Regions from separate parts of the Thalassolituus pacificus genome, predicted to be linked through region 2. Evidence: predicted binding sites of a transcription regulator. Region 2 holds the regulator's gene; the other holds the start of a gene.
What was found. Region 2 encodes FNR, which switches genes on or off when oxygen is low (the NO sensors DNR and NnrR bind a similar motif). Its sites were predicted from a motif close to TTGATNTANATCAA; they were not measured.
Positions count from the first base shown of each region.

Region 1: the regulator FNR is predicted to act here: its motif matches at 8,556-8,569, upstream of coq7 (2-polyprenyl-3-methyl-6-methoxy-1,4-benzoquinone monooxygenase).

Region 1 covers NZ_JAOANI010000028.1:332,932-348,371, forward strand. Annotated here, with positions in the region: gene NYR02_RS16215 (NAD+ synthase) at 1-998, shown strand, start outside; gene NYR02_RS16220 (outer membrane protein assembly factor BamD) at 1,637-2,458, opposite strand; gene rluD (23S rRNA pseudouridine(1911/1915/1917) synthase RluD) at 2,616-3,569, shown strand; gene pgeF (peptidoglycan editing factor PgeF) at 3,556-4,287, shown strand; gene NYR02_RS16235 (DUF4124 domain-containing protein) at 4,295-4,762, opposite strand; gene NYR02_RS16240 (acetolactate synthase 3 large subunit) at 5,138-6,862, shown strand; gene ilvN (acetolactate synthase small subunit) at 6,865-7,356, shown strand; gene NYR02_RS16250 (hypothetical protein) at 7,452-7,694, opposite strand; gene coq7 (2-polyprenyl-3-methyl-6-methoxy-1,4-benzoquinone monooxygenase) at 7,853-8,503, opposite strand; gene NYR02_RS16260 (AAA family ATPase) at 8,686-10,161, shown strand; gene NYR02_RS16265 (7TM-DISM domain-containing protein) at 10,213-12,573, opposite strand; gene purD (phosphoribosylamine--glycine ligase) at 12,599-13,891, opposite strand; gene purH (bifunctional phosphoribosylaminoimidazolecarboxamide formyltransferase/IMP cyclohydrolase) at 14,040-15,440, opposite strand, start outside.
Region 2 covers NZ_JAOANI010000019.1:15,899-31,338, reverse strand. Annotated here, with positions in the region: gene ccoG (cytochrome c oxidase accessory protein CcoG) at 1-1,191, shown strand, start outside; gene NYR02_RS10770 (FixH family protein) at 1,329-1,829, shown strand; gene NYR02_RS10765 (heavy metal translocating P-type ATPase) at 1,826-4,270, shown strand; gene ccoS (cbb3-type cytochrome oxidase assembly protein CcoS) at 4,274-4,471, shown strand; gene NYR02_RS10755 (sulfite exporter TauE/SafE family protein) at 4,468-5,130, shown strand; gene fnr (fumarate/nitrate reduction transcriptional regulator Fnr) at 5,216-5,983, shown strand; gene NYR02_RS10745 (hypothetical protein) at 6,237-6,731, shown strand; gene ttcA (tRNA 2-thiocytidine(32) synthetase TtcA) at 6,867-7,718, shown strand; gene NYR02_RS10735 (hypothetical protein) at 7,756-8,256, opposite strand; gene greB (transcription elongation factor GreB) at 8,323-8,871, opposite strand; gene NYR02_RS10725 (hypothetical protein) at 9,016-9,282, shown strand; gene NYR02_RS10720 (DNA-J related domain-containing protein) at 9,344-9,964, shown strand; gene NYR02_RS10715 (polysaccharide deacetylase family protein) at 9,961-11,004, shown strand; gene NYR02_RS10710 (M48 family metallopeptidase) at 11,115-11,813, opposite strand; gene NYR02_RS10705 (YecA/YgfB family protein) at 11,858-12,433, shown strand; gene NYR02_RS10700 (substrate-binding domain-containing protein) at 12,512-13,876, opposite strand; gene NYR02_RS10695 (START domain-containing protein) at 14,007-14,669, opposite strand; gene NYR02_RS10690 (BolA family protein) at 14,831-15,127, opposite strand; gene NYR02_RS10685 (hypothetical protein) at 15,251-15,440, shown strand, end outside.

The sequences.
Region 1 (15,440 bases), on a different contig from region 2:
AACTGGTCTTTGATGGTGGCTCGTTTGCGGTGGCCGCCGATGGTGAGCAAGTACTGCAAATGCCCTCTTTTGTTGAAGCCAACGCACTGGTGCAATGGCAGAGTGGCCGCCTGCAGGCATTGACCGATACCGACACTGATGAACCCTACAGCGAACTGGCCAGCCTGTATCAGGCTCTGGTGCTCGGGGTGCGCGATTATGTGAATAAAAACCGTTTCCAGGGGGTATTGCTCGGTTTGTCCGGCGGTATCGACTCCGCCCTCACACTGGCCATTGCGGTCGATGCTTTGGGTGCTGAGCGGGTACAGGCGGTAATGATGCCCTTTACTTACACCTCGGGCATGAGCAAAGAAGACGCGGCGGAGCAGGCCGAAACGATGGGGGTGCGTTACCAGTCGATCTCCATTGAGCCGATGTACCGTGAATTCATGACCGCGCTGTCGGCCGAGTTTGCCGGCCTGCCGGTGGATACCACAGAAGAAAACCTGCAGTCACGTTGCCGTGGTGTGCTGCTGATGGCGATGTCGAATAAAAGTGGATACATGGTGCTGACCACCGGCAATAAAAGCGAAATGGCGGTCGGTTATGCCACACTGTATGGCGATATGGCCGGTGGTTACGGCGCTTTAAAAGACGTCTACAAAACCAAGGTATTCGCCCTGGCGGAATACCGTAATTCAATCTCGCCAGTGATTCCGCAGCGCGTGATCGACCGTCCGCCATCGGCTGAACTGGCGCCGGATCAGAAAGACGAAGACAGCCTGCCGCCGTATCCGGTGCTGGATGCCATTCTTGAACGTTATATCGAACGTGATATGAGTGCCGAAGCCATCATCAGTGCCGGTTTTACCCGCGATGACGTGCTGCGTGTGTTGCGTCTGGTCGACGTTAATGAATACAAGCGCCGTCAGGCACCCATTGGTGTGCGCGTAACTCAGCGTGGTTTTGGCCGTGATCGCCGTTATCCGGTGACCAACGGTTGGAAGGCTGGAATTTAACCCACTAATAAGCCCGCAATCGCGGTAATGCTGTTCACTTAAGCAACCAGCCAGCGCTGACTGCATTTGAACAGCCTTTGCGGGGCAAGCCCCTGCGCCCCAACCCGGGAAACTTCTCCCCGGACCCCTGCTTTGCGCTTTCTGGCCCGTGATCCTTATTCACTCGGTTTTTACTGACCACGCGTATATCGGCCATCCATGGCCGGATACGCTTGTCTGGCATCCATGCCAGACAGATCGTAAAAATCATCGTTCATGGCGGCGGGCCCAGAGGCGCGGTTTATCCCAGACGCAACGTCGTTTTATCGAACAGCAATGTCCGTTCTGAAAAGCCGCTTAGCGGAATAATCAATGCGCCTGCAGGACGCCGGTTTGAATAATGCTGCGCCGGTACGTCCCGGCATGGATGCCGGGCGAGCGAATAGGGCCATGGATGGCCCATTATTCGCATTACCGAGATTGCAGGATTATTCAGAGCGGATTAAGTACTGCACAGCGCGAGGCTGGGGTCGGCCCGCCGGCAAGGGGATAAGTTCCCCTGTGAGGCATTGGGCGTTTCAAAATGATTTAAAACGTTAAGCGAACAGCATTACCGCAACCGCGGGCTTTTTTGTGCCTGTATGTCTGTTACTGGCTGCTCAGTCCAGCAAACCAAAACTGATGATGTTCCAGAACGAACGGCGGTCAACCATGGCCAGGCCGCTGTCTTTAAATTCACCGCCTTTCAATTGCGGGTGTTCAGGGTAGTTAAGTTTCAACAGCGCCAGCGCCTGGCCTGATTCTTTGTTCAGGCCCAGCAGGCGGTAGGCTTCTACCTGAATGGCCAGTGCGTCAGCCACGGACGGGGTTTTCTGGTAGTGCAGCAGCACATTTTCGCAGCGGTTGGCGGCGGCCAGGTAGGCGTGACGCTTCATATAGTATTGCGCCACTCCAATTTCGTGGGAGGCCATACGCTGTTGTAAATACACCATGCGTGCCCGTGCATCGGCGGTGTATGGGCTGTCAGGGAAGCGGGTCAGCAGGTCGGAGAAATGATTGAAGGCATCCTGCATCGGGGTTGGATCACGTTGGGCAATATTGCTTTCAAAATAACGTTCAGCAAAGGCGAACCCCATTTCATAGGTGGCCAGACCGCGCATGTAGTAGGCGTAATCAACCTGTTCATGCAGCGGGTGCAGGCGGATAAAACGTTCGGTGGTGGCCAGTACCGCTTCCAGGTCAGACATCATGTACTGAGCGTAAATCAGCTCCAGCTGCGCCTGTTCCGCGTAACGACCGAACGGGTAGCGTGATTCCAGCTGGCGCAGTTTTTCGGTGGCCGACAGGAAGTTATTGTTATCCAGTGACTCGCGGGCCTGCTCGTAGTACTCACGCTCAGTCAGTTCCTGAGGTTTGTCGGGATTTCCGGAGCAGGCGCAGAGTAGCAGGGTAAAAATAACCAACAGCGAACGGGAGTTCATGGAGTGCATTCCTGATTGTCGATATACTTGGCAATGTGCCGGTTTACGAATGTGCCGTATTAAAACACAGTCCCCGCATAGCCCCAACTGACAGCACACCTGCCAGCGGGATACAGCCGATCGTAGCGGCAGTCATACAGCTAATCTCAGAGAGTTTATGTCCAATCAGATTTCAAACAGGGTAGAAGTTCCCTTCACTATGGGAAACAAGCGTCTGGATCAGGTCGCTGCCCAGTTATTTCCCGACTATTCCCGTTCGCGCCTGCAGCAATGGATCAAAGATGGCCAGCTGACGGTTGACGGTAAGCCCTGGCGCGGCCGCGATAAGCTGACGGGCGGTGAAACCCTGATTCTGGAAGCCGAACTGGCGCCTGAAGGTAACTGGCAGGCGGAAGAGATCCCGCTCAACATCATTTATGAAGATGACCATATCATCGTCATTAACAAGCCCGCCGATCTGGTGGTTCACCCGGCTGCCGGTAACCAGGACGGTACGCTGCTGAATGGCTTGCTGCATCACTGTCCGCAACTGGAAAATATTCCCCGCGCCGGCATCGTGCACCGTCTGGATAAAGACACCACCGGTTTGATGGTGGTCGCTAAAACCCTGCAGGCGCAGAACAATCTGGTCGGTCAGTTGCAGGATCGCTCAATGGGGCGTGAGTACGAAGCGGTGGTGCAGGGCGTGATGACCGGCGGCGGCAAAGTTGACCAGCCGATTGGCCGTCATGGTACTCAGCGCACCAAAATGGCCGTCAATCCAATGGGCAAAGAAGCATTAACCCATTACCGCGTGCTGAAGAAATTCCCCACGCATACCTATATCCGTCTCAAGCTGGAGACCGGCCGTACACACCAGATCCGTGTGCACATGTCGCATATCGGCTATCCGCTGGTGGGAGATTCGACCTACGCAGCCCGCACCCGTCTGACCAAAGGTATTGGCCCGGAGCTGCGCGACACTTTGCTTCATTTTGGCCGCCAGGCTTTGCATGCGCGCAAGCTGGGTCTGATTCATCCGGATACCGACGAGTGGATGGAGTGGGAAGTGGATCTGCCACAGGACTTTATCCACCTGCTCGATGTACTTGAAGCCGATGCCGAACGCTGAGTCCGGCCTGCTGATACCCGACTGGCCGTTGCCGGCGGGTGTTGCTGCGGCGATCACTACCCGTCTGGGTGGTGTTTCTGTTTCTCCTTACGAACACAACAATCTGGCTCTGCACGTTGGCGATGATGCGTCTCTGGTGCGGCTTAACCGTAAGCGTTTGTGGCAGCAGCTACCGGGTGTGCAGGGCATTCAGTGGTTATCTCAGGTACACGGCACGACGGTGATCAGAGCCTGTGGCGAATCGGTGGTGCCCGAGGCTGATGCGCAGTTCAGCGACACCCCGGGGTTGGCCTGTGCCATTCTCACGGCCGATTGCTTGCCGGTGCTTTTTTGTGCTGCTGATGGCTCGCAGGTGGCGGCGGCCCATGCCGGTTGGCGCGGACTGGCGGCCGGGATTCTGCTGAACACGCTGGCGGCCTTCCCTGATCCTTCTCTGGTACGGGTGTATCTGGGACCAGCGATTGGCCCCGCCGCCTTCGAGGTAGGGCCGGAAGTACGACAGGCCTTTGCCTGGGCGCCGGATAGTTGCTTCCGTAGCGGTCGTGGTGATCGGCTGATGGCTGATATTTATGCGCTGGCGCGGCTGCAGTTATTGCGGGCGGGAGTGGGGGAGGTTGCCGGTGGTGGATTCTGTACCTGCAGCGATGAGCGCTTTTATTCCTATCGCCGTCAGAGCCAGACCGGCCGTATGGCCAGCCTGATCTGGATAAAGAGTTAACCCAGCCTTACTGATTACGGGTCTTGTTGGAAAACGTCATGTTGCAGTATTTAGCAATCTGCTCGTCTGCCAGTTTGATCTGCTGTGCCCGCTGATCATCAGAAAGTGGGCGGTATTCGCCGTCTTCCTGCTTGAAGCGGGTGCTGTAGTTGGTGCTCACCACTTCTTTGTGTTTCCGGGCTTTGGCACAGGCGGCCTCCGCTTCGGCTTTACTCACCCTTGGCTCATTGCTCTCACTGGCTTCTGTCGCCGTTTCTTTTTCGTTATCGGTGCTGATTTTATAGCCATCGACTTTGTCGGCGGGTTTACTCACCCGTACTTTATATTCTTCGGTATTGTTAGCGTTATTGGCAGGCGGCAGGTTGGAAAAATGGGTCTGACCATTTTCATCCACCCAGCGATACATTTTGTCGGCCTGAACCGTCAGGCTTGCACCAGCAAGCAGCAAAGCGAAAAAAACAGTAAAAAAACGCATAAAACACATCCGTTGTTAAATGGAAGAAGGATACCTGAGATCAGAGTCGGACATTATTAAAACCGTATGATTTGTCAAGGATTTAGCACGGTTTTTTGCTAGACAATAATACCGGGAATGCTAGAATTACCGCGCTTTTGTCAGCCGGCCTGCGCCTCCACCCAGTGCCCCGCTCGCTGACAATGACAGCCTCTGGTGCGGTTATCTCCGACCCAGTTTCAGACCCGGTGTCCTCGACCAGGCAACGGGATTCTGATGAGAAACTACAAGTTAATCATCCAGCCTGAGAGAGCCTGTTGTGTTTCCGGCTCTAAATCGCACAGTTAATTCAGTTACCCACGCTCCTTTTGGGGGCTTGTGAAAGAGGATAGTACGGTGGAATTACTTTCCGGCGGAGAAATGTTGGTTCGTGCACTGCATGAATCAGGCGTCGAATATATTTACGGTTACCCGGGCGGCTCACTGCTGCATGTCTATGATGCGCTGTATAAGCAGAGCGCGGTCAAGCACGTCCTGGTCCGTCACGAGCAGGCAGCTGCTCACATGGCTGATGGTTATGCCCGTGCGACCGGCAAACCTGGCGTCGTTATGGTCACCTCTGGTCCAGGTGCCACCAACACCATTACCGGTATTGCGACTGCGTATACCGATTCTATTCCTATGGTCGTTATTTCTGGTCAGGTCATGAGCTACCTGGTGGGTGATGATGCCTTTCAGGAAACGGACATGCTCGGCCTGTCGCGTCCGATTGTGAAGCACAGCTTTGCCGTACGTCGTCCTGAGGACATCCCGGAAATTGTTGCCAAGGCTTTCCATATCGCCAGCACTGGCCGTCCGGGTCCGGTGGTGATCGATATTCCGAAAGACATGACCATGCCGAACGAACGCTACGAATACGTGTACCCTAAAAAGGTCAAACTGCGTTCTTACACGCCGCCACAGCGTGGCCACTCCGGCCAGATCAAAAAGGCCGTTGAATTACTGCTGAAAGCCAAGCGTCCGGTTATTTATGCTGGCGGTGGTGTCATCATTGATGGCAGTTCCGACAAGCTGCGTGCGCTGGTTGATCGTATGGATTTCCCATGCACCAACACGCTGATGGGCCTGGGTTCTTATCCGGGTACCGGTGAGCGTTTTGTTGGCATGCTGGGTATGCACGGTACTTACGAAGCCAACATGGTTATGCACCACGCCGACGTGGTTCTGGCCATTGGTGCGCGCTTTGATGACCGCGTAACCAACGCCACCAGTAAATTCTGTCCGGATGCTAAGATCATTCATATTGATATTGATCCGTCATGCATTTCCAAAACCATCATCGTTGATGTACCGATCGTTGGCCCGGTTGGCAACGTATTGGACGAAATGATGGCGCTGCTGGATGAAAGCAACGAAGTGCCGGATGCCGAAGCCATTGCGTCGTGGTGGAAACAGATCAACGAATGGCGCCAGCGTCATGCCATGCGTTATGAGAAAAACGATTCGCAACTGATGAAGCCGCAGGAAGTGATCGAAGCCATCTGGGCGGCCACCAAGGGTGACGCTTACGTGACTTCTGACGTTGGTCAGCATCAGATGTTTGCCGCGCAGTACTACAAGTTCGATAAGCCGAACCGCTGGATCAACTCTGGTGGTCTGGGCACCATGGGCTTCGGTTTCCCGGCGGCCATGGGCGTTAAAATGAACTTCCCGGAAGAAATGGTGGTATGTGTTACCGGTGAAGGTTCGATTCAGATGAACATTCAGGAATTGTCGACCTGTCTGCAGTACGGCATCCCGGTAAAAATTCTGTGTCTGAACAACGGCTCACTGGGCATGGTTCGTCAGTGGCAGGACATGAACTACGAAGGTCGTCACTCCCACTCGTACATGGAGTCCCTGCCGGACTTCATCAAACTGGTGGAAGCCTATGGCCACGTGGGTATCCGCGTGACCGGCCGCGATGAGCTGCCACAGGCACTGGAAGACACCTTCAATAAATACAATGACCGTCTGGTCTTCCTCGACGTTGCCGTCGATCCGGAAGAACACGTGTATCCGATGCAGGTGCCGGCTGGCTCCATGCGCGATATGTGGCTGAGCAAGACGGAGCGGACCTGAACATGAGACACATTATTTCGATTCTGCTGGAAAACGAACCGGGTGCTTTGTCACGCGTTGTTGGTCTGTTCGCCCAGCGTGGTTACAACATTGAAACCCTGACAGTGGCGCCGACAGAAGACAACACCCTGTCACGCCTGACCATGACCACCAGCGGTGATGATCGTAAGATCGAACAGATCACCAAACAGCTGAACAAGCTGATCGAAGTGGTGAAACTGGTGGATCTGTCGGAAGGCCCGCACATTGAACGCGAGCTGATGCTGATCAAGGTAAAAGCGGTGGGTGCGCAGCGTGCGGAAATCAAACGTACTGCCGACATCTTCCGTGGTCAGATTGTGGATGTGTCTGCCAGCGTGTATACCATCCAGCTGACCGGAACCAGTGACAAACTGGAAGCCTTTATTGAGGCCATCGGTGCGGGCTGTGTGCTGGAAACGGTACGTACCGGTGTCTCCGGTATTTCCCGCGGCGAGAAAATTCTGAGCCTGTAAATCTGACTCCGTGTTTTTAGCCGATAAAAAACCCTCCGCCGGAGGGTTTTTTTATGCCCGTTATTTATGTCTCGATAAAGACTGCTCGTGTTGGCTCAGAGCGGCGGATTTTCCGGCTCAAGAAAGGCCAGTGACAGAAACGTGGCAAAGGCTCCGAGTACACACACCACCGCGGTACTGCCGCTGATCAGCATAATCAGCCCGGTAATAATCCAGCCGCTTTTCACCTGTTCCAGTCGTCGCCGGTACAGATCGGTCCGGGTCCAGTTCAGTTCCGGGTAATCCTGTGGCAGGCGGTAAATACGGCGGATAAATTCGATAACGCTGAATCGGTTCATGGGATGTTCCTCACTCGTCTTTATTCAGAGTAAAAGAACAGCGGCATTTTGCCTGCTAAACAGCGATTCTATCTATTGATGGCGGGAGTTATTCGTTCCGCATCTGACCTGCTTTGGTGCAGGTCAGTGCGTTTGTGGCAGTGTTGGTCGGGCAGCGTTCAGAACCGATAGACGGATTTAGTCATCACTTTTGATACTGCGCTCATCGCCAGCTTCACCGGCAGCGGAAATTTATGACCGCCGGCCTCAAGCGCAACCGTTGCGTGTTTAGCTTCGTCTTCCAGCATCTGCAGCAGCACGGCTTTACTCTTTTCATCCTGCACTGGCAGGCTGGTCATGTGCTGGCTCAGGTGTTTGCAGACCTGCTCTTCGGTGGCGGCGACAAAGCCCAGACTGACCTTGTCAGAAATCTTGCCAGCCAGAGCACCGATGCCAAAGGACAGACCATAGAACAGCGGATTCAGACGGCTGGTGTGGCTGCCCAGATCATTGATGCGATCTTCACACCACACCAGATGGTCAATTTCTTCACGCGCCGCCTCTTCCATGGCCGCCCGGACTTCCGGCAATTTGGCGGTTAGCGCCTGTCCCTGATACAGCGCCTGAGCACAGACTTCACCGGTATGATTGATGCGCATCAGACCAGCGGCATGTTTCTGCTCGGCTTCATTGAGCTCGTTATAGGCACGTTGTTGTGCCGGTGACGGGCGCTCTTCCTGAGCGGCACCGGGCACCAGGGTACGCAGCGCCTGATCGGCGTTTTGGATCAGTTTGTCAAACAGCGAGTAGCGACGGGAGTTGGCATTCATAACTCATACCTCCGGAATTTTCGTTATTTTACGGCATATCGGCGTCTGGCGCATGATGCATATCAAGTGGATTCCGGCCAGAGCGGAAGCCAGGGCCGGTTAAAGACGTGTTTGCAGGCTCTGAGCGTGCGGACAGCGCAGGGCAGACTGGTTAGAATCGTGCACAGAATAAGGAGACATCGATGCAGGATTTACACGACTTAAGCTTATTGCTCGACCGCCAGGTACCGCTGTTGTTGCTGGAATCACACGAAGAAGGCCGTGCGCTCGAGATGTTGACCCGGCTGGCCATTCGCCGTGGTCTGGCATTGCAGCAATGGACCCTGAGTGATGGTCTGCGCCGGTTGGGGTTTGGCGAAGATGTCGCCGCCGCCGACACCATCCAGCCGGCCGATGCGCTGCGTATTGTGCGTGAGCGTGAGCAGGGCGGGCTGTTTATTTTCTGCGATCTGCATCCGTTTCTGGAAGAGCCTCTGGTGGTACGTCTGTTGAAAGACATTGCTCTGCAGCACGAGCGCTATGGCAAAACGGTGGTGTTGCTCAGTCATCGGCTGCAGGCACCGCCGGAGCTGCAACGTCTGGCCGCCAGCTTCAGCCTGCAATTACCGGATGACAGCCAGCTGCTGGCGCTGGTGAAAGAAGAAGCCCTGCGTTATGCCAAACTCAGTGGCCGTAAAGTGCGCAGCGACAACGACAGTCTGCAGCAGCTGGTCGCCAATCTTAAGGGGCTGACGTTCTCCGATGCCCGCCGTTTAGTACGTGGTGCCATTGTCGACGACGGCGCTATTACACACGATGATGTGCCAACCGTCAGCCGCGCGAAAATGGCATTGCTGGATATGGATGGGGTCATGAGTTTTGAATATGACACCGCGCGCTTCAGTGATGTCGCCGGTCTGGAGGTGATGAAAACCTGGCTGGCACAACGTCAGAAAGCCTTTATGACCGCCGAACGCAAACTGCGGCCGCGCGGTTTACTGCTGTTCGGTGTGCAAGGCAGTGGTAAAAGTCTGGCGGCCAAAGCGGTGGCGGGTTCCTGGGGCTTGCCGCTGTTGCGCCTGGATTTCGGCACCCTGTACAACAAGTTTTTTGGCGAAACCGAACGAAACCTGCGCGAAGCGCTGAAGCTGGCCGAAACCATGTCGCCCTGTGTGGTGTGGATTGATGAAATTGAAAAAGGACTGGGGCAGGACAGCAACGACGCTGGCGTCAGTCAGCGTATTCTCGGCACACTGCTGACCTGGCTGGCAGAACATGATTCGCAGGTCTTTGTGGTCGCCACGGCCAACAATATTCATGCGCTGCCGCCGGAGTTGCTGCGCAAAGGCCGTCTGGATGAGCTGTTTTTTGTTGATTTGCCGAAAGTCGAAATCCGTGCTGAGATTCTGCGTCTGCACATGCACAAGCGCGGTCTGGACCCGCAACGGTTTGATCTGGCAGCGCTGGCTGAAGAAAGCGAAGGGTTTTCCGGTGCCGAGCTGGAGCAGGCGGTGGTATCGGCCTGGCATACGGCCAGCAGTGAACAGGCAGGCCCCGGTCTGAACACGGACACATTGCTGTATGAAATCCGCCGCACCCGGCCGCTGTCGGTGGTGATGGCTGAACCGATGCAGGCTTTGCGGCAATGGGCTGCCAGCCGTGCTGTGGCGGCAGACTGAGTTCTGTTATTTACTGCCGGCTGTTCAGGCCGCAGCGTTCAGACTGCAGTGCTAGGACGGCGAATCTTCGCCTTCTTCCTGCGGCTGATACTTCAGTGTCAGCAGTGCCTGACGCAGGCGCTCACCGCTGGCGGGTTTGGCCAGCAGGTTCTTAATGCCAACGGCTTCTGCATCTTTGCGCACTGTGCTGATGCTTAAGCCGGTGAGCATCAGGCGCGCCGGTTTATGACGGATGTCTTTGTCTGAACGGATGCGTTCAGCCAGCTGCAGACCATCCATAATCGGCATGTCATGATCAATAATGATGAAGTCATAAGGCTGGCCAATGCTGATCTGATTACGCAGCATGGCGAGTGCTTCCTTACCGCTGTAAGTACTGTCCGGGCGCATTCCCCAGCGTCTTACCTGTTTTTCAATCACATTGCGCAGTGACGCATTATCATCAACGATCAGGATACGCTGACCGATCAGACTGTCGTCCAGAGGTGAGGTTTCAGTGCTCGCAGCCTCGGCCTCCATCGGGAGATAGAGCGTCAGTGAAGCGCCCTGACTGGTCATGCTTTCCACTTCGAGGGTTGCTTTCATTTTTTGCAGTAAGTTGCGCGTTACCAGCAGGTTCCAGGATTTAGCGTTGTGGTTTTCCGCTAATGGCAGGTGGTGCTGCAGAATAGCAAAGGCGTTTTTCAGCTCGTCCTGTTTAACGATGGTGCTGCTCAGCTGAATCTGTACGCGCAGACCATTGCCCTGAGCGCTGTGGTAATGCGAAGCCTGCAGCGAGAGTTCACCGTACTCGGTATAGGCCAGCGCACGCGCCAGTACGTTGTGCAGCAGCGTCTGTAAACGGTTGCGGTCGCCGACAAAGTACTCTGGTAAGTCGTCGGTCATATCCAGCACCAGCTCAACCTGCTTACGACTGGCTTCTTGTTGGAAGTGGCTGATCGCCTGGTTCAGTAGCTGAACGGTACTGAATGAACGCTCTTCCAGTTCCAGCTGAGCGTTCTGGATACGGGCAAGGTCGGAAATTTCGTTGGCAACGTGCAGCAGATCGCGCCCGGCGAGGGCTATGGTGTCGGAGAAATCCCGCTGGTTGGCGCTGAGTGGCGTTTCCCCCAGCAGTTCCGTCATGCCGATTACACCATTAATGGGTGTACGCAGTTCATGGCTGATCTGCGACAGCAACGCCGGCGTCATGCGCAGTTCAGCTCCGCCCTGATTCTGCAGCGGGTGTTGCTGGCGCTTAATACTCATAATGGCCAGTACCAGGCTGGTGATGACAATAAAAGGCAGAATCACCGGTGCCCAGCTGGTGAACAGATCCAGCGACAACAGATTATGGCTGGTCAGAATGGCCAGCAAAACGCCAAATCCAACCAGCAGATGGCCCATCAGCAGCCAGCTCTGCGCCTGCGGGTGCTGAGAACGTCCGCGAAAAAGAATCAGAGCGAGAATAAATTCATTGGCGACGATCATGCAGGCGACCACCATCAATGTGGCTTCCTGTGCCAGCCATAGCGTGATTAACGCAACGGGCAGATGAAGGATGGCGATGAACAGCAACAGGCGGCGGTAAAGCAACGCACGGATTCCGCTCCAGCCCAGCGCCAGCGCTGCCAGAGTCTGGCAGGTGGCTGACGCTGCCAGCGACAGCTCACCGATTTTATCGGCAATGATGGGGCTGATATTCAGCAGCAGGGAAAACTGCCCCATCCATGCGGGCTGATAAATGATCATGGTGGCGCAATAGGCACTGCCTGCTGCGGCCAGCAGGATACGCTGGCTGCGCAGTACAAAAATAAACCAGGCCAGCGTTGCGAGAATCCAGCCAAGGCTCATGCCCTGCAGCATGAACAATCCCTGCTCATTATTGAGAAAGTGATCGAGGCTGAGCAGGGTGACATTGGTGCTCAACAGGCCATAGGAATGGATGCGCACCAGATAGCTGCGCGTGCTCTGTGCCGGAACCTTGAGTACCACAGGAAAGGCCTGCATAAACCCACCGCGCAGGCTGCGCGCCGGATCATCATGGCCAATATGGCGATACGTCTGAGCGTCGCTGATGTCATAGAAACTGAAATCGTCGATATCGCTGTCGGACAGGGTAAATACCACTTCCCGTTCCTGAGCGTAAGGATTATTCAGGCTGAAACGCAGCCAGTAGTTGGAGTCACTGATGCCAAACTTCAGTCGGCGGGCGTGGCTGGGGGTAAAGCGTAATTGTTGCTCTCGGCTGAGCATGGCGTTGATATCGAGGGTGCGGCCGGGGTCTTCGTAAACCGAAATATAGGGCGTGATCGGGTAATCAAACGAGGCATTGGGCAGCAGCACCGGACTACTTGCCCAGAGTGTCAGCGGCAGAAAAAACAAAAACAGCAGGGTGACAATCAGATGCTTACGTCCTCTGTACTGCCTCATCCCTGCTGTCTCCGTTAGTTTCTGCTTAGTTATCGGCCTGCTCGCGCGCAATGGCACGATAACCGATATCAGAGCGGCAGAACATGCCTTTCCAGCTGATCTGTTTGATCAGATCATAGGCCTGAGCCTGAGCTTCACTGACGCTGTTCCCCAATGCGGTTGCACAGAGTACACGGCCACCGGCGGTAACGGTGTTGCCATCGCTGTCCAGTTGGGTGCCGGCATGGAACACTTTACGATCGGCGCCGTCGTTGTCCGGCAGGCTGATGACATCACCTTTCGGGTAGTCAGCCGGATAACCGGCAGCGGCCAGTACCACGCCCAGCGATGGACGCGGATCCCACTGTGCCGTTTCATGATGCAGCTTGCCTTCCAGCGCCGCCAGACAATGGGCGACGATATCCGACTGCATGCGCAGCATGATTGGCTGGGTTTCCGGGTCGCCGAAACGGCAGTTGTATTCGATGACTTTCGGCGCACCAGACTCGTCAATCATCAGACCGGCGTAGAGGAAGCCGGTGTAATCGTTACCTTCTGCGGCCATGCCATTAACGGTTGGCATAATCACTTCGCGCATTACGCGGTCGTGGATTGCCTGCGTCACTACCGGGGCTGGTGAGTACGCACCCATGCCGCCGGTATTGGGGCCGGTATCTTTATCGCCGACGCGTTTGTGATCCTGACTGGTGGCCATTGGCAGCACGTTTTTGCCATCGACCATGACGATGAAAGACGCTTCTTCGCCGGCGAGGAATTCTTCGATCACCACGCGGCAGCCCGCATCACCAAAGGCGTTACCGGACAGCATGTCTTTGACCGCTTCTTCAGCCTGCTCCAGTGTTTCGGCGACGATCACGCCTTTACCGGCGGCCAGGCCATCGGCCTTAACCACGATAGGAGCACCTTTCTCACGCAGATAAGCCAGCGCCGGTTCAATCTCAGTGAAATTCTGGTAATCGGCAGTTGGAATCTGCTGACGCGCGAGAAAATCTTTGGTGAACGCTTTGGAGCCTTCCAGTTGAGCAGCGCCTTTGCGTGGGCCGAAAATTTTCAGACCGGCGGCTTCAAACTGATTGACGATGCCGCCAACCAGCGGAGCTTCCGGACCGACGATGGTCAGGCCGATGGCGTTGTTTTCAGCAAACTTCTGCAGACCATCAAAATCCATCACGTCGAGGGCGACGTTTTCCATACCGGCTTCACGCGCGGTACCGGCGTTGCCCGGCGCAACGAATACTTTCTCAACCAGAGGTGATTGCAGAGCTTTCCAGGCCAGGGCGTGTTCACGGCCGCCACTGCCAATTACTAGAACTTTCATTCTTACATTCCTTATTGTAGGAGCGGGCCATGCCCGCGATATTTCAATCAGGTCGCGGGCATGGCCCGCTCCTACGGATTCGCATTTCAGTGATAGCGCCCAGGAGCGACTTATTCGCGCCAGAAAGCGCAATAGCTTTCAGCAACACTCAGTGGCGGAAGTGACGCATTCCGGTAAACACCATTGCGATTCCGGCCGCATCAGCGGCGGCAATCACTTCTTCATCACGGATCGATCCACCCGGCTGGATAATGGCTTTAATGCCATTGGCCGCGGCGTTGTCGATACCGTCGCGGAACGGGAAGAAGGCATCGGATGCCATCACCGCACCTTCAACCACCAGACCGGCATGTTCGGCCTTAATCGCCGCGATGCGGGCTGAGTTTACACGGCTCATCTGACCGGCGCCTACGCCCACGGTCTGACGGTTTTTGGCGTAAACAATGGCGTTGGATTTAACGAACTTGGCGACTTTCCAGGCGAAAATCAGATCGTGCAGTTCGGCTTCGGTTGGCGCGCGCTTGGTCACGACTTTCAGTTCATCGGCGGAAATCATGCCGTTATCGCGATCCTGTACCAGCAGACCGCCATTGACGCGCTTGTAATCCAGACCGGCAGCCCGTTCAGCTGGCCATTGGCCACATTCGAGCAGGCGTACGTTTTGCTTGGCGGCCACCACGGCGGCGGCTTCGGCACTGACTTTCGGGGCGATGATGACTTCGACAAACTGGCGGTCAACGATGGCCTGGGCCGTTTCAGCATCCAGTTCGCGGTTAAAGGCGATGATGCCGCCAAAGGCCGATTCGCTGTCGGTGGCGTAAGCCAGGTCGTAGGCTTTGCGAATGCCGCCGTCTTCTTCAGGCACCACAGACACACCACAAGGATTGGCGTGTTTGACGATGACACAGGCTGGCTTAACGAAGGACTTCACACACTCCAGCGCAGCATCGGTGTCGGCCACGTTGTTGTAGGACAGTTCTTTGCCTTGCAGTTGCTTGGCGGTGGCGATTGAGGCTTCGGCCGGGTTGGCTTCAACATAGAAGGCCGCATTCTGATGCGGATTCTCGCCGTAACGCATGTCCTGCGCTTTGATGAACTGGCTGTTGAAGGTCTGCGGGAACGACAGACGGTTATCGGTGCTCAGGACTTCTGCGTTCTGGTCGATGGTGCCCAGATAGTTGGCGATCATACCGTCGTAGGCGGCGGTGTGTTCGAAGGCTTTCAGCGCCAGGCCAAAACGGGTTTTGTAGGTCAGACCGTTGTGCGCTTTCAGATCGTCCAGCACGTTGCTGTAATCCTTGCTGTTCACCACGATGCCGACATAGGCGTGGTTTTTCGCGGCAGAACGCACCATGGTCGGACCGCCGATATCGATGTTTTCAATCGCCAGCGCCAGATGACAGTCTTCTTTGGCAACGGTCGCGGCGAACGGGTACAGGTTAACCACCACCAGATCAATCGGGTTGATGCCATGTTCGCTCATGACGTCATCGTCCTGACCACGACGGCCGAGAACACCACCGTGAATTTTCGGATGCAGCGTTTTTAC
Region 2 (15,440 bases):
TTTGGCGTCACCTTCTGGCCGCAGGATTTTATGCTGCTGTCGTGGTTATTAATTATCTGCGCCTTTGGTCTGTTCACCATTACCAACCTTGCTGGTCGTATCTGGTGCGGTTATACCTGCCCACAATCGGCCTGGTCGTTTATTTTTATGTGGATTGAAGAGCGTACCGAAGGTACCCGCAACGCCCGCATGAAACTCGATAAAGAACCGATGAGTGCGAGCAAATTCCGCAAAAAAGCGCTTAAGCATACGTTGTGGATGATCATTGCCATCTGGACCGGCATAACCTTTGTGGGCTACTTCACTCCAGTCCGCGAACTGGTGCCCGACTTCTTCACCCTCAACATTGGTGGCTGGGGTCTGTTCTGGATTGCCTTCTTCACCGTGGCCACCTACATCAACGCCGGTTGGATGCGAGAACAAGTCTGCATTTATATGTGCCCATACGCTCGCTTCCAGTCAGTGATGTACGATCCGGACACCCTCGCCGTGTCTTACGATGTAGATCGTGGCGAACCGCGCGGAAAACGCAGTAAAAAAGAAGAAAATGCCGCCGAACAGGATCGTCTCGGCGACTGTGTCGACTGCTCGCTGTGTGTTCAGGTTTGTCCGACCGGCATCGACATCCGTGATGGCCTGCAATATCAGTGTATCGGCTGCGCTTTGTGCATCGATGCCTGTGATTCCATTATGGAAAAACTGAACAAGCCGAAAGGCCTGATCCGTTACACCACCGAGAATGAACTGGAAGGCAAGAAAACCCATTTCTTCAGGCCGCGACTGGTCGGTTATGCCGCGCTGCTGCTGATTATGATGGGCGCATTTGTCTACGCCATCGGCACCCGTACACCGTTCAAGCTGGACATTGAACGTGACCGTGGCGCGCTGTACCAGATGACGGCCAACGATACCGTCACCAATGCGTACACACTGAAGCTGATTAATATGTCGCAAAGCCCGAAAACCTATACCCTGAGCCTGGATGGCATGGAAGGTATGAAAATGGATGCGCCAACCACTCAGTACCTGCGCGTGAACGAGCTGAAAGAAGTGCTTCTGACCATCGAAATTGATCCGGAAGAAGTGCACATGCCAGCCAGCCGTGTGGATATTGAATTCGTCATCACCGATGCCGATACCGGCGAAGAAGTGGCGCGCGAAGAAAGCCGCTTTATTGCACCACGCAGTTAATTTGTGGAAAAAGATTCGCTGCCACGGAACCATGACCCGTGTCAGCGAATCTGACAAATCCAAACTGGAGACTGACCGTCCAAGTGGTTAAACTTGGGCGGTTTTTTTTATCCCGCCCGATGCCGATTGAGAAGTCTATGAACACCGAATCCAAAGAACACGCTCCCTGGTACAAAGAACCCATGGTGTGGCTGGTTGCGGGTATTCCGCTGCTGTCTATCTGCTGGGGTTTTGTGATGCTGACACTCGCCCTCGAGTCCAAAGATTCTCTGGTAAGCGACAGCTATTACAAAGACGGCGTCAGCTATACCGAAAACGTTGAAGCCGATGCTCATGCCGCCCGCCTGCAGATCAAGGCCGACCTGACCTTCACCGCAGACGAAGTCCACCTGACCCTGAACGGTTATCTGGACGAAGAACCCGCCACCCTGCAACTGCAATTGATTCACCCGACCCTTCAGGACCGTGACGTAACCGTACTGCTGCAACGCCTGGGTGACGGCCATTACGCCGGCGTCAATGAACTGGTATTACCGGAACGCCGCCATATCTGGCTGCTCAGCCACGAACAGCAATGGCGTATCCGCGGCACCGAACGGATCGAAGCAGACAAGGTTATTAATTTACACGCCAAATGAATGCACATTCAGCCCAAGAGCGCTGCTTTCACTGCGGTGAAGCCACCACCGAAGGTGAGCGCTGGTCAACCCTGATTGATGGCCAACGGCAGCCGATGTGCTGCCCGGGCTGTAAAGCCATTGCCGAAACCATCGTCGCCAGTGGCCTGAAAGATTATTACCGCCACCGTACCGAATTGCCGGAGTTATCACCGGCCGAGCTGGAAGACAGCGATCTTTCTGCACGCGAATCCCTCACGCTGTATGACAGCGAAGCCCTGCAACGCCGCTTTGTCGCTCATTTGAGTGGCAATCAACAAGGCGAAGCGGAAGCCACTTTTATTATCGACGGCATCAGCTGTGCCGCCTGCGCCTGGCTGATTGAGCACCGCGTCGGCCAGTTGCCCGGCGTAAAAAACGCCGTGTTAAATCTGTCAAACCACCGTTTGGTGGTGCGCTGGCAGTTCGACCAGATTGCCGTATCCAGTATTGCCGAGGCGATTTACCGCCTGGGCTACAAAGCCTCGCCTTTTTCAGCCACCGAACAGGAAGAGCAACGTCACCGCGAGGGTAAACTGGCCATCCGCCGCCTGGCCGTTGCCGGTATCGGTACCATGCAGGTGATGATGATGGCCGTACCGCTGTACGTTGGCATGGCCGAGCAATACGAGTTTTTTATGCGCCTCGCCTCGATGGTGATGACCCTGCCGGTGGTGATGTTCAGCGCCCGGCCGTTCTTTACCGCCGCCCTGCGTGATCTGCGCACCCGTCACCTGACGATGGATGTGCCGGTGTCACTGGCCATTGTGCTGGCATTTTGTTCGAGCATCTGGAGCACCCTGAATCAGGGTATCGAGGTCTATTTTGACTCGGTCTGTATGTTTACCTTTTTCTTGTTACTCGGCCGCTTTCTGGAAATGCGCGCCCGTCACCGGATGGGTAAAGCCGGTAATAATCTGTTGACGCTGCTGCCCAACATCGCGCTGAAAGTTGATGACGGCGGTGTCGAGCACGTCATCGCCAGTGAAGATATCCGTATTGGTGACGTGCTGCGTCTCAAACCCGGCCATGCCATTCCGGCTGACGGCGTGGTGATGGAAGGCCGCAGCTCGGTCGATGAAGCCGCACTCACTGGCGAATACCTGCCCATCAGCAAAAAAGCCGGTGATCGCCTGATCGGCGGTACGTTTAACGTCGAGAGTCCGCTGCTGATGAAGGTTACCGCCACTGGCGCCGAAGCGCAGTTGTCGACCATCATGCGCCTGATGGATCGTGCCCAGCAGGAAAAACCGCGCGCGGCGCTGCTGGCCGACAAAATTGCCAGCCACTTTGTTGCGGCGGTGCTGATCATTTCCAGTTCGGTCTTCACCTTCTGGTGGCTGCAAGGTAATGAACACGCCTTTTTTATCGCCCTCAGCGTGTTGGTAGTCACCTGCCCCTGCGCTCTGTCACTGGCCACGCCAACCGCTCTGACGGCGGCAACAGCTGCACTGCGCGAACGCGGCCTGCTGATCAGCAAAGGCCATGTACTGGAAGTGCTGCCACAGATTAACCGTGTGGTGTTCGATAAAACCGGCACCCTGACCCAGGGCAAATTAACCCTCGAGCAGGTCGAACCTCTGGCGGATCTGGATGAAACCCAGGTGCTGGCGCTGATCGCCGGATTAGAGAAGCACTCGACTCATCCGATTGCCCGTGCCTTCCGCGCTATTAAATCCGCGGCGGTAGAGAACACCGAACAAACCGCGGGTCAGGGTATCAGCGGCCAGTGGAACGGTCTGACCCTGCGTTTTGGCCGGGCTGATTATGCCTGGCCTGCCGCCCCTCTGGCGGAACCCGACAGCAACGCAGCCGGTCAGTGGCTGTTACTGGCCAGCGACCAGCAGCCGCTGGCCTGGGTACGCCTGAACGACAGCCTGCGCCGCAACGCGGCGTCGATTGTCAGTGGTCTGCAACAGCGCGGTATTGCTGTCTCTCTGCTGACCGGCGACCCCGGCGCATCCGGTCAGGTGGTGGCTGATGCACTGGGTATTACCGATCTGCAGACCGGTGTCTCGCCAGAGCAGAAACTGGCGGCGGTACGCGCCTGGCAGCAGGCGGGTGAACGGGTCATGATGGTGGGTGACGGTATTAACGATGTGCCGGTTCTTGCCGGTGCGGATATTGCTCTGGCCGTTAACGAGGCCACCGATCTGGCCAAAACCAACGCCGATGTCATGCTTACCAATGGCCGTCTGGAAACCTTACTGACCGCTCTGGATGGTGCTACCAAGACGCGCCGTATTATTGCCCAGAACATCGGTTGGGCTTTGCTGTACAATCTCATCGCACTGCCGGTGGCTGCGGCAGGTTTTGTTCCGCCCTGGGCTGCAGCGATTGGTATGTCATTCAGTTCGCTGCTGGTCGTTACCAACGCCCTGCGCCTGAACCGTTTGCCAGCTCCTGACTCCTCTGAGGTTTGATCGATGGATATCATTTACATCCTGGTACCGCTGTCTCTGCTGCTGATCGGCATTGCTGTACTGATCTTTTTCTGGGCGGTGAAAAGCGGCCAATTTGAAGATATGGAATCCCCCGCCCACCGCATTCTGTTCGATGACGATGAACCCGTCAGCCGTCCGCGCAACGACACACAAGACGATAAGCCGTCCGACAAACCATGATTGAACCGCTCTCGCTGCTGACCGCGTTTCTGCTCGGCCTGTTTGGCTCCAGCCACTGCCTGGTAATGTGCGGCGGGATTGCCGCCGCCATTGGCAGCAACGCCGGCACGCAACGTGTGCGCGTGACTCTGCTGTTTAACGCCGGGCGCATACTCAGTTACAGCATCGCCGGATTGATTGTCGCCAGCGCCGGCCTGTGGCTGCAGAGCCAGCACCAATGGCTGATGCTGGTATTGCGCACGCTGGCGGCACTGATGCTGATCCTGATGGGCCTGTATATTGCCCGCTGGTCATTAATGCTGACCCGTATCGAACAACTGGGTCAGGGAATCTGGAAATACCTGCAGCCTCTGACACGCCGTTTTATGCAGTCACCACGCGCGATTGATCGCTTGTGGCTGGGCATGCTCTGGGGCTGGCTGCCCTGTGGCCTGATTTACAGCACGCTGAGCTGGGTTGCCGCAAATGGCCAGCCTTTGCTGGGAGCCGCCGCGATGTTCGCCTTTGGTCTGGGTACCCTGCCGGCACTGTTTGCCAGCACACTGGCGGCCAATGTTCTGACGCCGTTTCTGAGCAATAACCGCGTGCGTCAGGTTGCCGGAGGATTACTGATAGGATTTGGCCTGTGGACGGCCGCTTCGGTCTGGCTGCTTTCTTGACAGATCGCGCGCTAATGCCGAACATAGCCGCAACTGTTGCACTTGTTACCTACTCCAGTGTTGGAGTTTTACTCAGGAATCAGTCATGAAAACGACACCCGTTGCGCCTGCTCCCATGCGGGGCACTCAACCACACTGCCAGACCTGCTCACTGAATGCACTGTGTCTGCCACTGTCCCTGAACGATTCCGATATGGAGCGCCTCGACGATATCATCCGCCGCGGTCGTCCGATTCAGAAAGGCCAGCTGCTGTTCCAGCAAGGCGAAGCGTTTCAATCCGTCTTTGCGGTCCGCACCGGCGCTCTGAAAACCTACACATTAGCCAGTAATGGCGAAGAACAGATTACCGGTTTCCACCTGGCCTCAGAACTGGTCGGTCTGGCCGGCTACGATAACGGCAACTATCCGCTGACCGCCAAAGCACTGGAAACCACCACCGTGTGTGAAATTCCGCTGCAACAACTCGACACCCTGGCCGATGATCTGCCCGATTTACGCAAACAGTTAATGCGCACCATGGGCACTGAAATCCGTCACGACCAGAACATGATGTTGCTGCTCAGCAAAAAGAACGCCGAAGAGCGCGTCGCCTCTTTCCTGATTGATATTTCCCAGCGTTACTCACGCCGCGGCTTCTCGGCCAGCCACTTCCGCCTGCCGATGTCACGGGTGGATATCAGTAATTATCTGGGTCTGGCGGTTGAAACCATCAGCCGGGTTTTTACCCGCTTCCAGAAAAACGGTCTGATCGAAACTCAGGGCAAAGAAGTGATCCTTCAGGACGCCGATATGCTCTATGAGCTGGCGGGCCTGAACACTGACAAAGAGTGTGCCGTTCATCCGCAGGAATAAGCAGCCTTCAGCCGCACGTTGAAAACCGGTCACTGACCGGTTTTTTTATGCCTGTATTTTCATTCGTTAACTCAGGTCACGGTGGTACGGGAAATGCTTTGTCTGTAGTAAAGGCTGAACGGATGTTATTTTTCTGGCGCCGGTTTCCAATCATTCTATTGGCAATTGGTATAAAACGGCGGCAGATAAACCAATCTGATCTAAGATTGCAGAATAGCGTCATTCAGCCGATATGACGTATAAGGAGGTGACCATGGGCATCTGCGCAACCGAATTAACCCGCTGGGTAATCCAGCCAACCCTGCAGCGTATTGGCGTAACCGCGCCGATGGCCTGCACTCTGCTGCTGGCGACAGCTGCACAGGAGTCGGCGCTGGGATCTCACCTGAAGGTCGCTGGCCAACGCGGCCTGGGCATTTACCGTATTCACAGCCTGACCCATCGTCATGTCTGGGATGCTTATCTGGCGCAACAACCGGAATTGGCCAGCACCGTACGCGGCCTTGCCAGTCAGCATGACTTTCTGAATCATCCCCACGCCGAACTGACCACCAACCTGTCGTATGCTACCGCCGTTGCCTGGTTCATTTATGCCCGCAATGGCGATTTCGTATTACCGGAGACAGCCACCCCGGAACAGCTTGCCCGCTTATGGAAGCGGTTTTACCACCCTCGCAGCAGCGTCAGCATTGAAGACTTCTGCGCCAACGTTGCCGAAGTCAGCGCCCTGCTCGACCGTGCCGCCTGAGCAGGCGATACCCCTTTCTGCTTACGCCCACAGACGGCGACTTTCCCTACAGAATTAACTGCCAGAACTGCGCAGGCGGTTCCTTCACCCGGTGCATTCTGCTATAAAGCGGGCGCAATTATTCAGGGTGTTTTTATGATCGAATCCGCTGCCGAGCGCAAAGAGCAACTCGAGTTCAACAAACTGCAGAAGCGCCTGCGCCGTAATGTCGGCAAGGCCATTGAAGACTACCGCATGATCGAAGACGGCGATAAGGTTATGGTTTGCCTGTCCGGCGGTAAAGATTCGTACACCATGCTCGATATTCTGCTGAGCCTGCAAAAAAGCGCGCCGATTCATTTCGATATCATTGCCGTGAATATGGACCAGAAACAGCCCGGTTTTCCGGAGCATATTCTGCCGCAATACCTGACCGAGCTGGGCGTTGATTTTCATATTGTGGAAAAAGACACTTACAGCGTGGTGAAAGACATCATTCCGGAAGGCAAAACCACCTGTGGCCTGTGCTCGCGCCTGCGTCGCGGCACCCTGTACGGCTTTGCCGAAAGCATCGGTGCCAATAAAATTGCTCTTGGCCATCACCGTGATGACATCATCGAAACCCTGTTTCTGAATATGTTCTATGGCGGAAAACTCAAAGCGATGCCGCCTAAGCTGTTAAGCGACGATCAGAAACACGTACTGATCCGCCCGTTGGCTTATTGCAAAGAAAAAGACATTGAAAAATTTGCCGAGGCACGGGGCTTCCCGATCATTCCTTGTAACCTGTGCGGGTCGCAGGAAAATCTGCAACGCCAGAACATTAAGATGATGCTGGAACAGTGGGACAGAGAGCAGCCGGGGCGCAGCGAGAATATCTTTGCCGCTATCTGTAATGTGGCACCTTCGCAATTAGGTGATACTCAGCTGTTTGATTTTGTCACCCTGCAGGATAAGCAGGACAAAGGTCATCTGTTTACCCGTCTGGATGTGGTTCAGATCGACTGATCTGACTGCTTTTTTGCCGGCAAAAAAGAAAAGGCGGTCACAAACCGCCTTGCAACATGCTGGTGACCAGCAGCTGATAATCCCCCGGCCCTTTCACAATAAACTCCATTTTATAGCGCCGGTCGGTAATGATGGACTCCGCCAGCGCTGTCAGGTGACAAGCCGCACTGCTGAGTTCCGGCTGCGGCATTTGCAGACGTACCTGATACTGCTCTTCCAGTTCTTTTACCCATACCGTTGAAATGGCCTGAGTTTCGCTACCGGCAATGCCTTTACGGATCCATTGCAGATAAATACCGTGCGGACCTTTGAAATTAGTGCGGACGACACGGATATATCCCTCTCCGGCATCGGACTTCCACGGGCAGACCCGCTGCACCTGATCAATCCAGACCGGCATTTTATACACGCCGGCAAAGGGCCAGGTTTCGCCCTCTTCGGCCGCAGACTCAGCGTTGGCTGTAACGTCCGCAGCTTTAACAGCAGCAGCCATCGGCCAGAACAGCAGCAAAACGGTAATAACGCGTGCTAATGTCATAATGATCCTCCTGCCATTAAGCCTAGCAGCGATCTGTCTCAGCGCTCTGCCTGATGATGCCCGGCCTCAAGCCGAAAACACCGCCTGATTACTGCCGCCGGCATCCCACGACGGACGCTGATAACACACACTGAGAATGTAAAAGGTCTCCTCACCTTTCGGCAGGCGCACGGTCACTTCGTCATCAATGCGCTTACCTAATAGCCCCCGCGCCAGCGGCGCATCGACGCTGATATAGCCGCGCTTGAGGTCAATTTCGTCCTCGCCCACCAGACGATAGCGGTGGATGTTTTCCTCATCGTCTTCGAGTTCCAGCCAGGCACCAAAAAAGACTTTCTGCGGATCAGCCGGCAGCCGATCCACCACCGTCAGAATCTCCAGACGCTTCAGCAGAAAGCGGACACGACCGTCGATCTGGCGCAGGCGGCGTTTGCCGTAAATGTATTCGGCATTTTCTGAGCGATCACCCAGCTTGGCCGCATCGGAGACTTCCTGCGTAACCTTTGGTCGTTCGGTTCGCCACAGATAGTCGTATTCTTTGCGTAAAGCCTGTTCCCCTTCGGGGGTAATCAGATGGCTGCGTTTGGGCAGCGGCTTTTTTTCCTGTTCACTCATAAACAACGGGGCCTGTACCAAAAGATTTCATGGTTTCGCAACAGAGTCATGTCAGGGTGTCAGTATGGGCATGCCTGAAGAGCAACGAACAGTATGCCAAAAGAACCGGAAAAACCGGCACGACAATCTGGATGATGACGCAGAATGATCAAACGCAGCGTAAAAATGGTGACCGGTATTCTGCTGTTGCTGCTGGGGATTATTATCACTCCGATGCCCATCCCGCTGGGCATTATCCTGATCATCCTTGGCCTGTCCATGCTCGTCGGCACCATTCCGCAAGTGCGGCATTTTTTGCAGTTTATACGTCGCCGTTACCGCGCGTTTTCTCACAAACTCAACCGGATCAAACATCGCCTGCCGGCGTTTGCCCGTCAGCTGATTGAGGATACCGACCCCGACCAGCCTTGAGCAGCACGCTTTGCCTGCACCATAAAACCGGAAACACCCGCCGCTGTGCTAGCATAAAGACATGAATTCAGATGCCCTTTCTCCACTGGCGGCCAACGATACCGCCACTGACGACTTCGCACCCCTGCTCGAGTTACTGAGCCTGCGTCTGGCCGATGGTCAGACCTGCAGCGAATATGACCTGCTGTGCTGGCTGCAGGCACCTGAACAAGGCGTATTCCGCGCGGATGCTTTGCGTGATTCGCTGACCATGTTCCGCAGCCATTTTATTCTGATGCACTGCCTCTACCGCCTGCAACGACAGTGGGCCACAGAGCAGAGTGCCTTACTCGATATCAGCGCCCTCAGAATTTGCCGCCAGCCCTGGCCGCAGACCTCTCAGAGCAGCACGCTGGCGGAACACCAGCCACTGGCTGAGTATTATCTCGATCTCAGTCAGCTGAATACCGGCCAGGATGAAGTGGATGAGCTGCTGCGCAGTTTCTGGCAAACGATGCTGCAGCCGGAACAGGAAGATCAGGATATTGCAGAACTGGAACTCAGTAAGCCAGTGACAGGGGCGGATATTCGATTACAATATCGCCGTCTGGCCATGCAACACCATCCGGACCGTGGCGGTGATGTAAACCGTTTCCGCGATATTCAGGCCGCCTTTCAACGACTCAAGCACCGGTATTCATGATTAAGCTTTCTCTTCCGTTCGTTCTGCTCAGTGTGTTGCTCAGTTTCTCCGCCCACGCTCAACTGGTCATTCTGCAATACCATCATGTATCCACGGATACTCCTGCCTCCACCAGCATCAGCCCAGAAGGCTTTGCCAGCCATCTGCAGTTGCTGGAGCAGGAGAATATGCATGTGATTGATCTCGGCCAGGCGCTGGCCAAAATCCGTGCAGGTGAATCATTGCCGGAGAAATCCGTCGCCATTACCTTCGATGACGCCTATCGCTCGGTGTATGACAACGCCTATCCATTGCTGAAACAGCGCCAGTGGCCTTTTACCGTTTTCGTGAATACCAATGCGGTGGATGAACAACACGGCGTGGTGATGGACTGGAAACAACTGAAAGAACTGCAGGACAACGGCGCCCTGATTGCCAACCACAGTGCCGATCACCCTTACCTCATTGCACGCCCCGATGGCATGACTCTCGATGCCTGGCTGACCCAGGAAGTGGCAGAACCGGAAGCTCGTCTGCAGAAAGAGCTGGGCACCAGTCATAAACTGCTGGCCTATCCTTATGGTGAATTCGATCTGGAGATCATCGATTGGCTGGCAGCAAACGGTTATCTGGCTTTTGGTCAGCAATCCGGGCCGGTCGGCCCGATGTCTCATCCGCAGGCGCTGCCGCGCTTTCCGGCCTCGGGTATTTATGCCAACGTCAAAACCCTGAAAACCAAACTCTACACTCTCGCCCTGCCGGTGCCGCCAACACAACTGGTTGAACCGGTACTGGCCGAAGACAATCCGCCGACTCTGGCCATTCATTTCCCGGAAGTTGACCTGCGCCCGCGCCAGATCCAGTGTTTTGCCAGTGGTGAGGGGGCGATCAGTACGCAGACCGAGTCCGACAACGGCGTCGTGAATCTGATCACCCGTGCAGAAAACCCCATTCGCGGCGGCCGCAGCCGTTATAACTGTACGGCGCCCAGTATCCGTCACCGAGGTTGGTACTATTGGTATTCACAACTGTGGATTAACAGTGCAGTAAAATCACGCTGAAACCGGAAAACAACGGCCGCCAGCATCCGTCTGCCATCATTGTGGTTGGTACTATTGGTATTCACAGCGGTGGATTAACAGCGCAGTAAAATCACGCTGACAAGCAGACCTCAGAGCAAACGGCGCGACAGCTGATTTAACTGTTGCTCGCGCTGCTTCCAGTCCGGCAGACACTGAGTCATCAACGCTTTAAACCCCGCACCATGATCAAAGTGGCGCAGATGACACAGTTCATGCACCACCACCAATTCCAGCAACTCAGGCGGTAACTGCATCAAAGCCAGATTCAGGTTGATGTAGCCGCGCTGCGACAGACTGCCCCAACGGGTGCGCATCTTTTTAATACGCAATTGCGGACGGCGTACATCAAACTGGCTGAAAAACGGCCACCAGCGCTCAATCATCTGCGGATATTCGTGGCGCGCCTCAGCTCTGAGCCAGGCATCCAATGCCTGCTCAATCTGTGCAGGCTGCCAGCTTTCCGGCACCCAGACCGCCTGTTCGGCCACCATAAACTCGTCCAGTGCACTGAGCTTAAAGGGTAACTCACGGCCACGGATCAGGACGCTTTCCTGCGCTACCTGCTGTCGTGCCAGCACTTCACTGCGGCGTTTCAGCAACCAATCGTGGTTGGCATTAACAAAAGCCAGCACATCGGCCTTCGGGTACCCCAGCGGAATACGCAGATCAACGTCGCCATCGGCATTAATCAGCATGCGCATACTCTTACGCCGCATCGCTGACAAATGAACAGCGACCTGCTCACCGCCCACTGTCAGCCAGAATTGTTGTTTGTAAGATTTCCGCACGGTCTCAAGCCTGTTAGGATTAGCGCCAAATTCAGGAGTAGCGTATGTCCGACCTCAATAGTATCCCATCCCTTAATGAAGACGAACTGGAAACCCTGGGCGTATTGCTCGAAGACGAAGCCGACCGCCAGGACAGTTTCGATTTCTTCGCCGTTCACGGTCTGATGACGGCACTGATCGCCGGTCCGGTTGAATTCAATGTTCAGCAAGTCTGGGATTGCGCCTTCGACGAACAACTTGGCTTCAGCAAAGCCGAGAAAGAGCAGGTCAATGCCCTGCTGCTTAAACTGGGCAAAGAAATTCAGGCATGGCTGGATTCCGGCCAGGACTTCCCGGTTCCTGCCGACCTGACGCTGGTCGACGATGAAGAAGAGCCACCACTGGAAAGCTGGGCCATGGGGTTTATGACCGGAGTCCTGCTGCAGGAAGAACAATGGTATGCGCGTGAAGAAGAAACCGTTGCCCAGCACCTGTTCCCGATTATGTATGCCTCAGGCCTGTTTATGGACGAGCCGGAGATGGAAGACATCGACGATGACATCGACCTGTCGAATCAGATGTGCAGTAATATTCCTGCAGCCGTCGTTGAGCTGTACCTGTTGTTGCACGCCGAAGACTGACACATCATCCAACGTGACACACATAAAAAAGCCCGGATATTTCCGGGCTTTTTTATGTGGTAAAAGAATCAGAATACGTTATGCGCCGACGTTACGTACCCACACTTCCACCCGGCGGTTTTTATTACGTCCTTCCATCCCATTAACAGAAGCAACCGGCAGGTTTTCACCATAGCCGACCGAGTTTTTCGGATAAATGCCGTAACGCACCAGCTCTCGACGCACAGCCATGGCGCGTAATTTGGATAATAACTGCGAACGTTTTTCGGTTTTCTTTTTATCGCCAAAACCAATCAGTACCACTTCAGCGGAACCGTTGGCGTGCAGGAAATCAGCCAGACGCTCCAGATCTTTCAGGGCTTTGTTATCCAGCTTGGCGCTGCCTTCCTGAAAACGGAAATTAATGGTTAAACGCTTGGCATCGGAAGTCAGCTGACGAAAATCTTCTGGTAATTCATCGTAGAATTCCGGCATCACCGCTTTTAATTCCTGCGAAATAAAGCCTGTATCAGCAACGATTTGTTGCCCGGCATCCTGCAGTGAAAAATCAATAAATTCTTTAACGTAAGCATTCGCCGGTTCATCATCGGTGTACATAAACAAACGACGGGACAGTGCGTAATCTTCGGTCGCGACGGTCAGTTTGTTCGGCAGCAACGACTTGGCACTGCCATCAGATACCGACAACAACCGCGCAGATCGCACCGACGACAAGCCGACAAAACCAATTCCGGCACTGTCAGCGGACACACGGTCCGATAACTCCGCATTGGATTCAAAGCGCTCGGCATCGGCAATTAACGTACGCTCGCCTAATACCATGCCACTGAAACTATCCCAGGTACCGGACTTATCATCACGGGCATACACATGAATCGGGCCTGGCTTGCCACCCACTTCAGACCAGTCGCTGTAACCACCGGAGAATATCTCGGCAATTTCTTCCACGCTCAGATCACTGACCGGATTATCCGGATGCACAATAATGGCCAGACCATCAATTCCGATGATGTGTTCGCTGCCCGGGCTGCGCATATTGGCCAGCGGCTGCAGTAAATTAAATTCTTTATCTTTAACCGGGCGGGATGCGGCGGCGATATCGGCACGCCCTGAAGCCAGGCCTTTAAAACCAGTACCGGATCCGTGGGCTGCAATGTTTACCGTCAACCGGGTACGGGTGGGCGCGTAAAAGCCACTGACCTGAACCTCGTTCTCAACATCGGTATTTTGCACGGCAATGTTTTCTGCACCTTTTTCCTGCAGCCAGGCTTTCACCAGATTGGGGGCCAGTTCGGCGCCAATGGTGTTCGATCCCTGAACAGAAAAAAGATTAATTTCGCCATCAACCGGCAGCCCCTCAAAAGGTGCTGAAGGCTCGGCGTAAGCCGTCGCAGCAGAGATAAGAGTTAAAGCGGAAAAGAAAACATTGCGCCAGAAATTCATAAGACTTACTTCTGAGTTTAAATTTGGGCGCGATTGTATGACGCTTTTGTGACAATGCAATGACAAATGTCAGGAGGCCAGAACGATGAGTGGCAACCTCAGAATAAAAACCTGCAGCGCCGCGTACGGCTTAAGGTTTTTGGCTAACGTCCCGAATATGAGACAGATGCGCGCTGACATACGGTTCCTGAGTAACCATTTTGCGCATATTTTTCAGTGTGTAATAAGGCGCTTCTACCACCATGCTGTTGGCCAGCCAGGCTGGAATTCCCCCTGCCGGGTCTGCATGAACCTGATAAATCACCATGACCCAACCATCATCCTGTGGCTGAAATTCCCAGAAGCCCTGCATATCGGTTATACGGATAAACTCATCATTGGCCGGGAACACATCGTTGCGGACCTGCATATCAATATGCACTGTGCCAAGGGCCGAATCCTGAGTAAGAACACTGTCAATGACACTGTCACGGTCTTTCACCGGCCAGGGAGCCTCTGTCACCATATAAAATAAACGTTGCTGCGCAGAGACCTGTTCGATGACTTCCAGTGCACGGCAATTATGTATCCACTGCGGGCCGGCTTTATTATCTTCAATCAGAGCCACCAGCGCAGACAGCGATGTCTGCACACGCAGCTCGCCACGAAACTCGCGCATATCAGAATGTTCTGCAGCACGGGTGTACACACGAATCTGATGACTCTTATCCTCTTTTGCCAATTCCCAGTCCGCTATACAGACCTGGCTCAACAACAAAGACACCACGACCAGCAGACGAGCAGCCAACCACATAAATAGATCTCGCTATGCTTGATTACAGGCCGGAGCATGCCTGCACTTTTATGATCACTGTAGGTGCACATCAGCCAAAATAGCGCCGTCATAATTGGCAGAACCAGCGCGAAAATCAGCCCGGAAGTACAGGACCTATGATGCCCCGCTGCCGGCTCCGGTCAATGACCGCCCTGACACTGAGGGGACGGCGGCACGGTCGCTTCCAGCCATTCCTGTGGTGAATAAAGATGCAAAGCCAAGGCATGCACCGGCCCTGAAAGCTCTTCAGCCAGCAACTGGTATACCTGCTGATGACGGGCCACCGGGCGTTTGCCATTAAACGCATCACTGACGACCACCAGCTTGAAGTGTGAGTCAGTGGCTGGCCCGGCATGCATATGGCTTTCGTTAACAATATCCAGATGCGAAGGGCTTAAAACAGCGAGTTTGGAGGCAATAGATTCAGCGATGTTCATGTTCGGCCTATTAGAAAAGATGACAACAATGGCTACTATAAAACAACCGCGGACAGTTGCACAAAACCTATGTAAACATATACAGTACCGGACTGAATTTGAACCACCAGACGGAAGCCAATCATGCAGGATATCGATACCACCAGCACCCAATCTCTTGTTGATCGTTACTACGAAGAAGAGAAAGCAAAACGTGAGCGCGAGCAGACTCTGGCCGCTTTCACCATGCGCCTGGACGCCAACGATCTGGCCATGCTTAACGTTATTGCCCGTCGCTTCCGCAAGAATCGTGATGAAATCGCTCAGGAAGTGT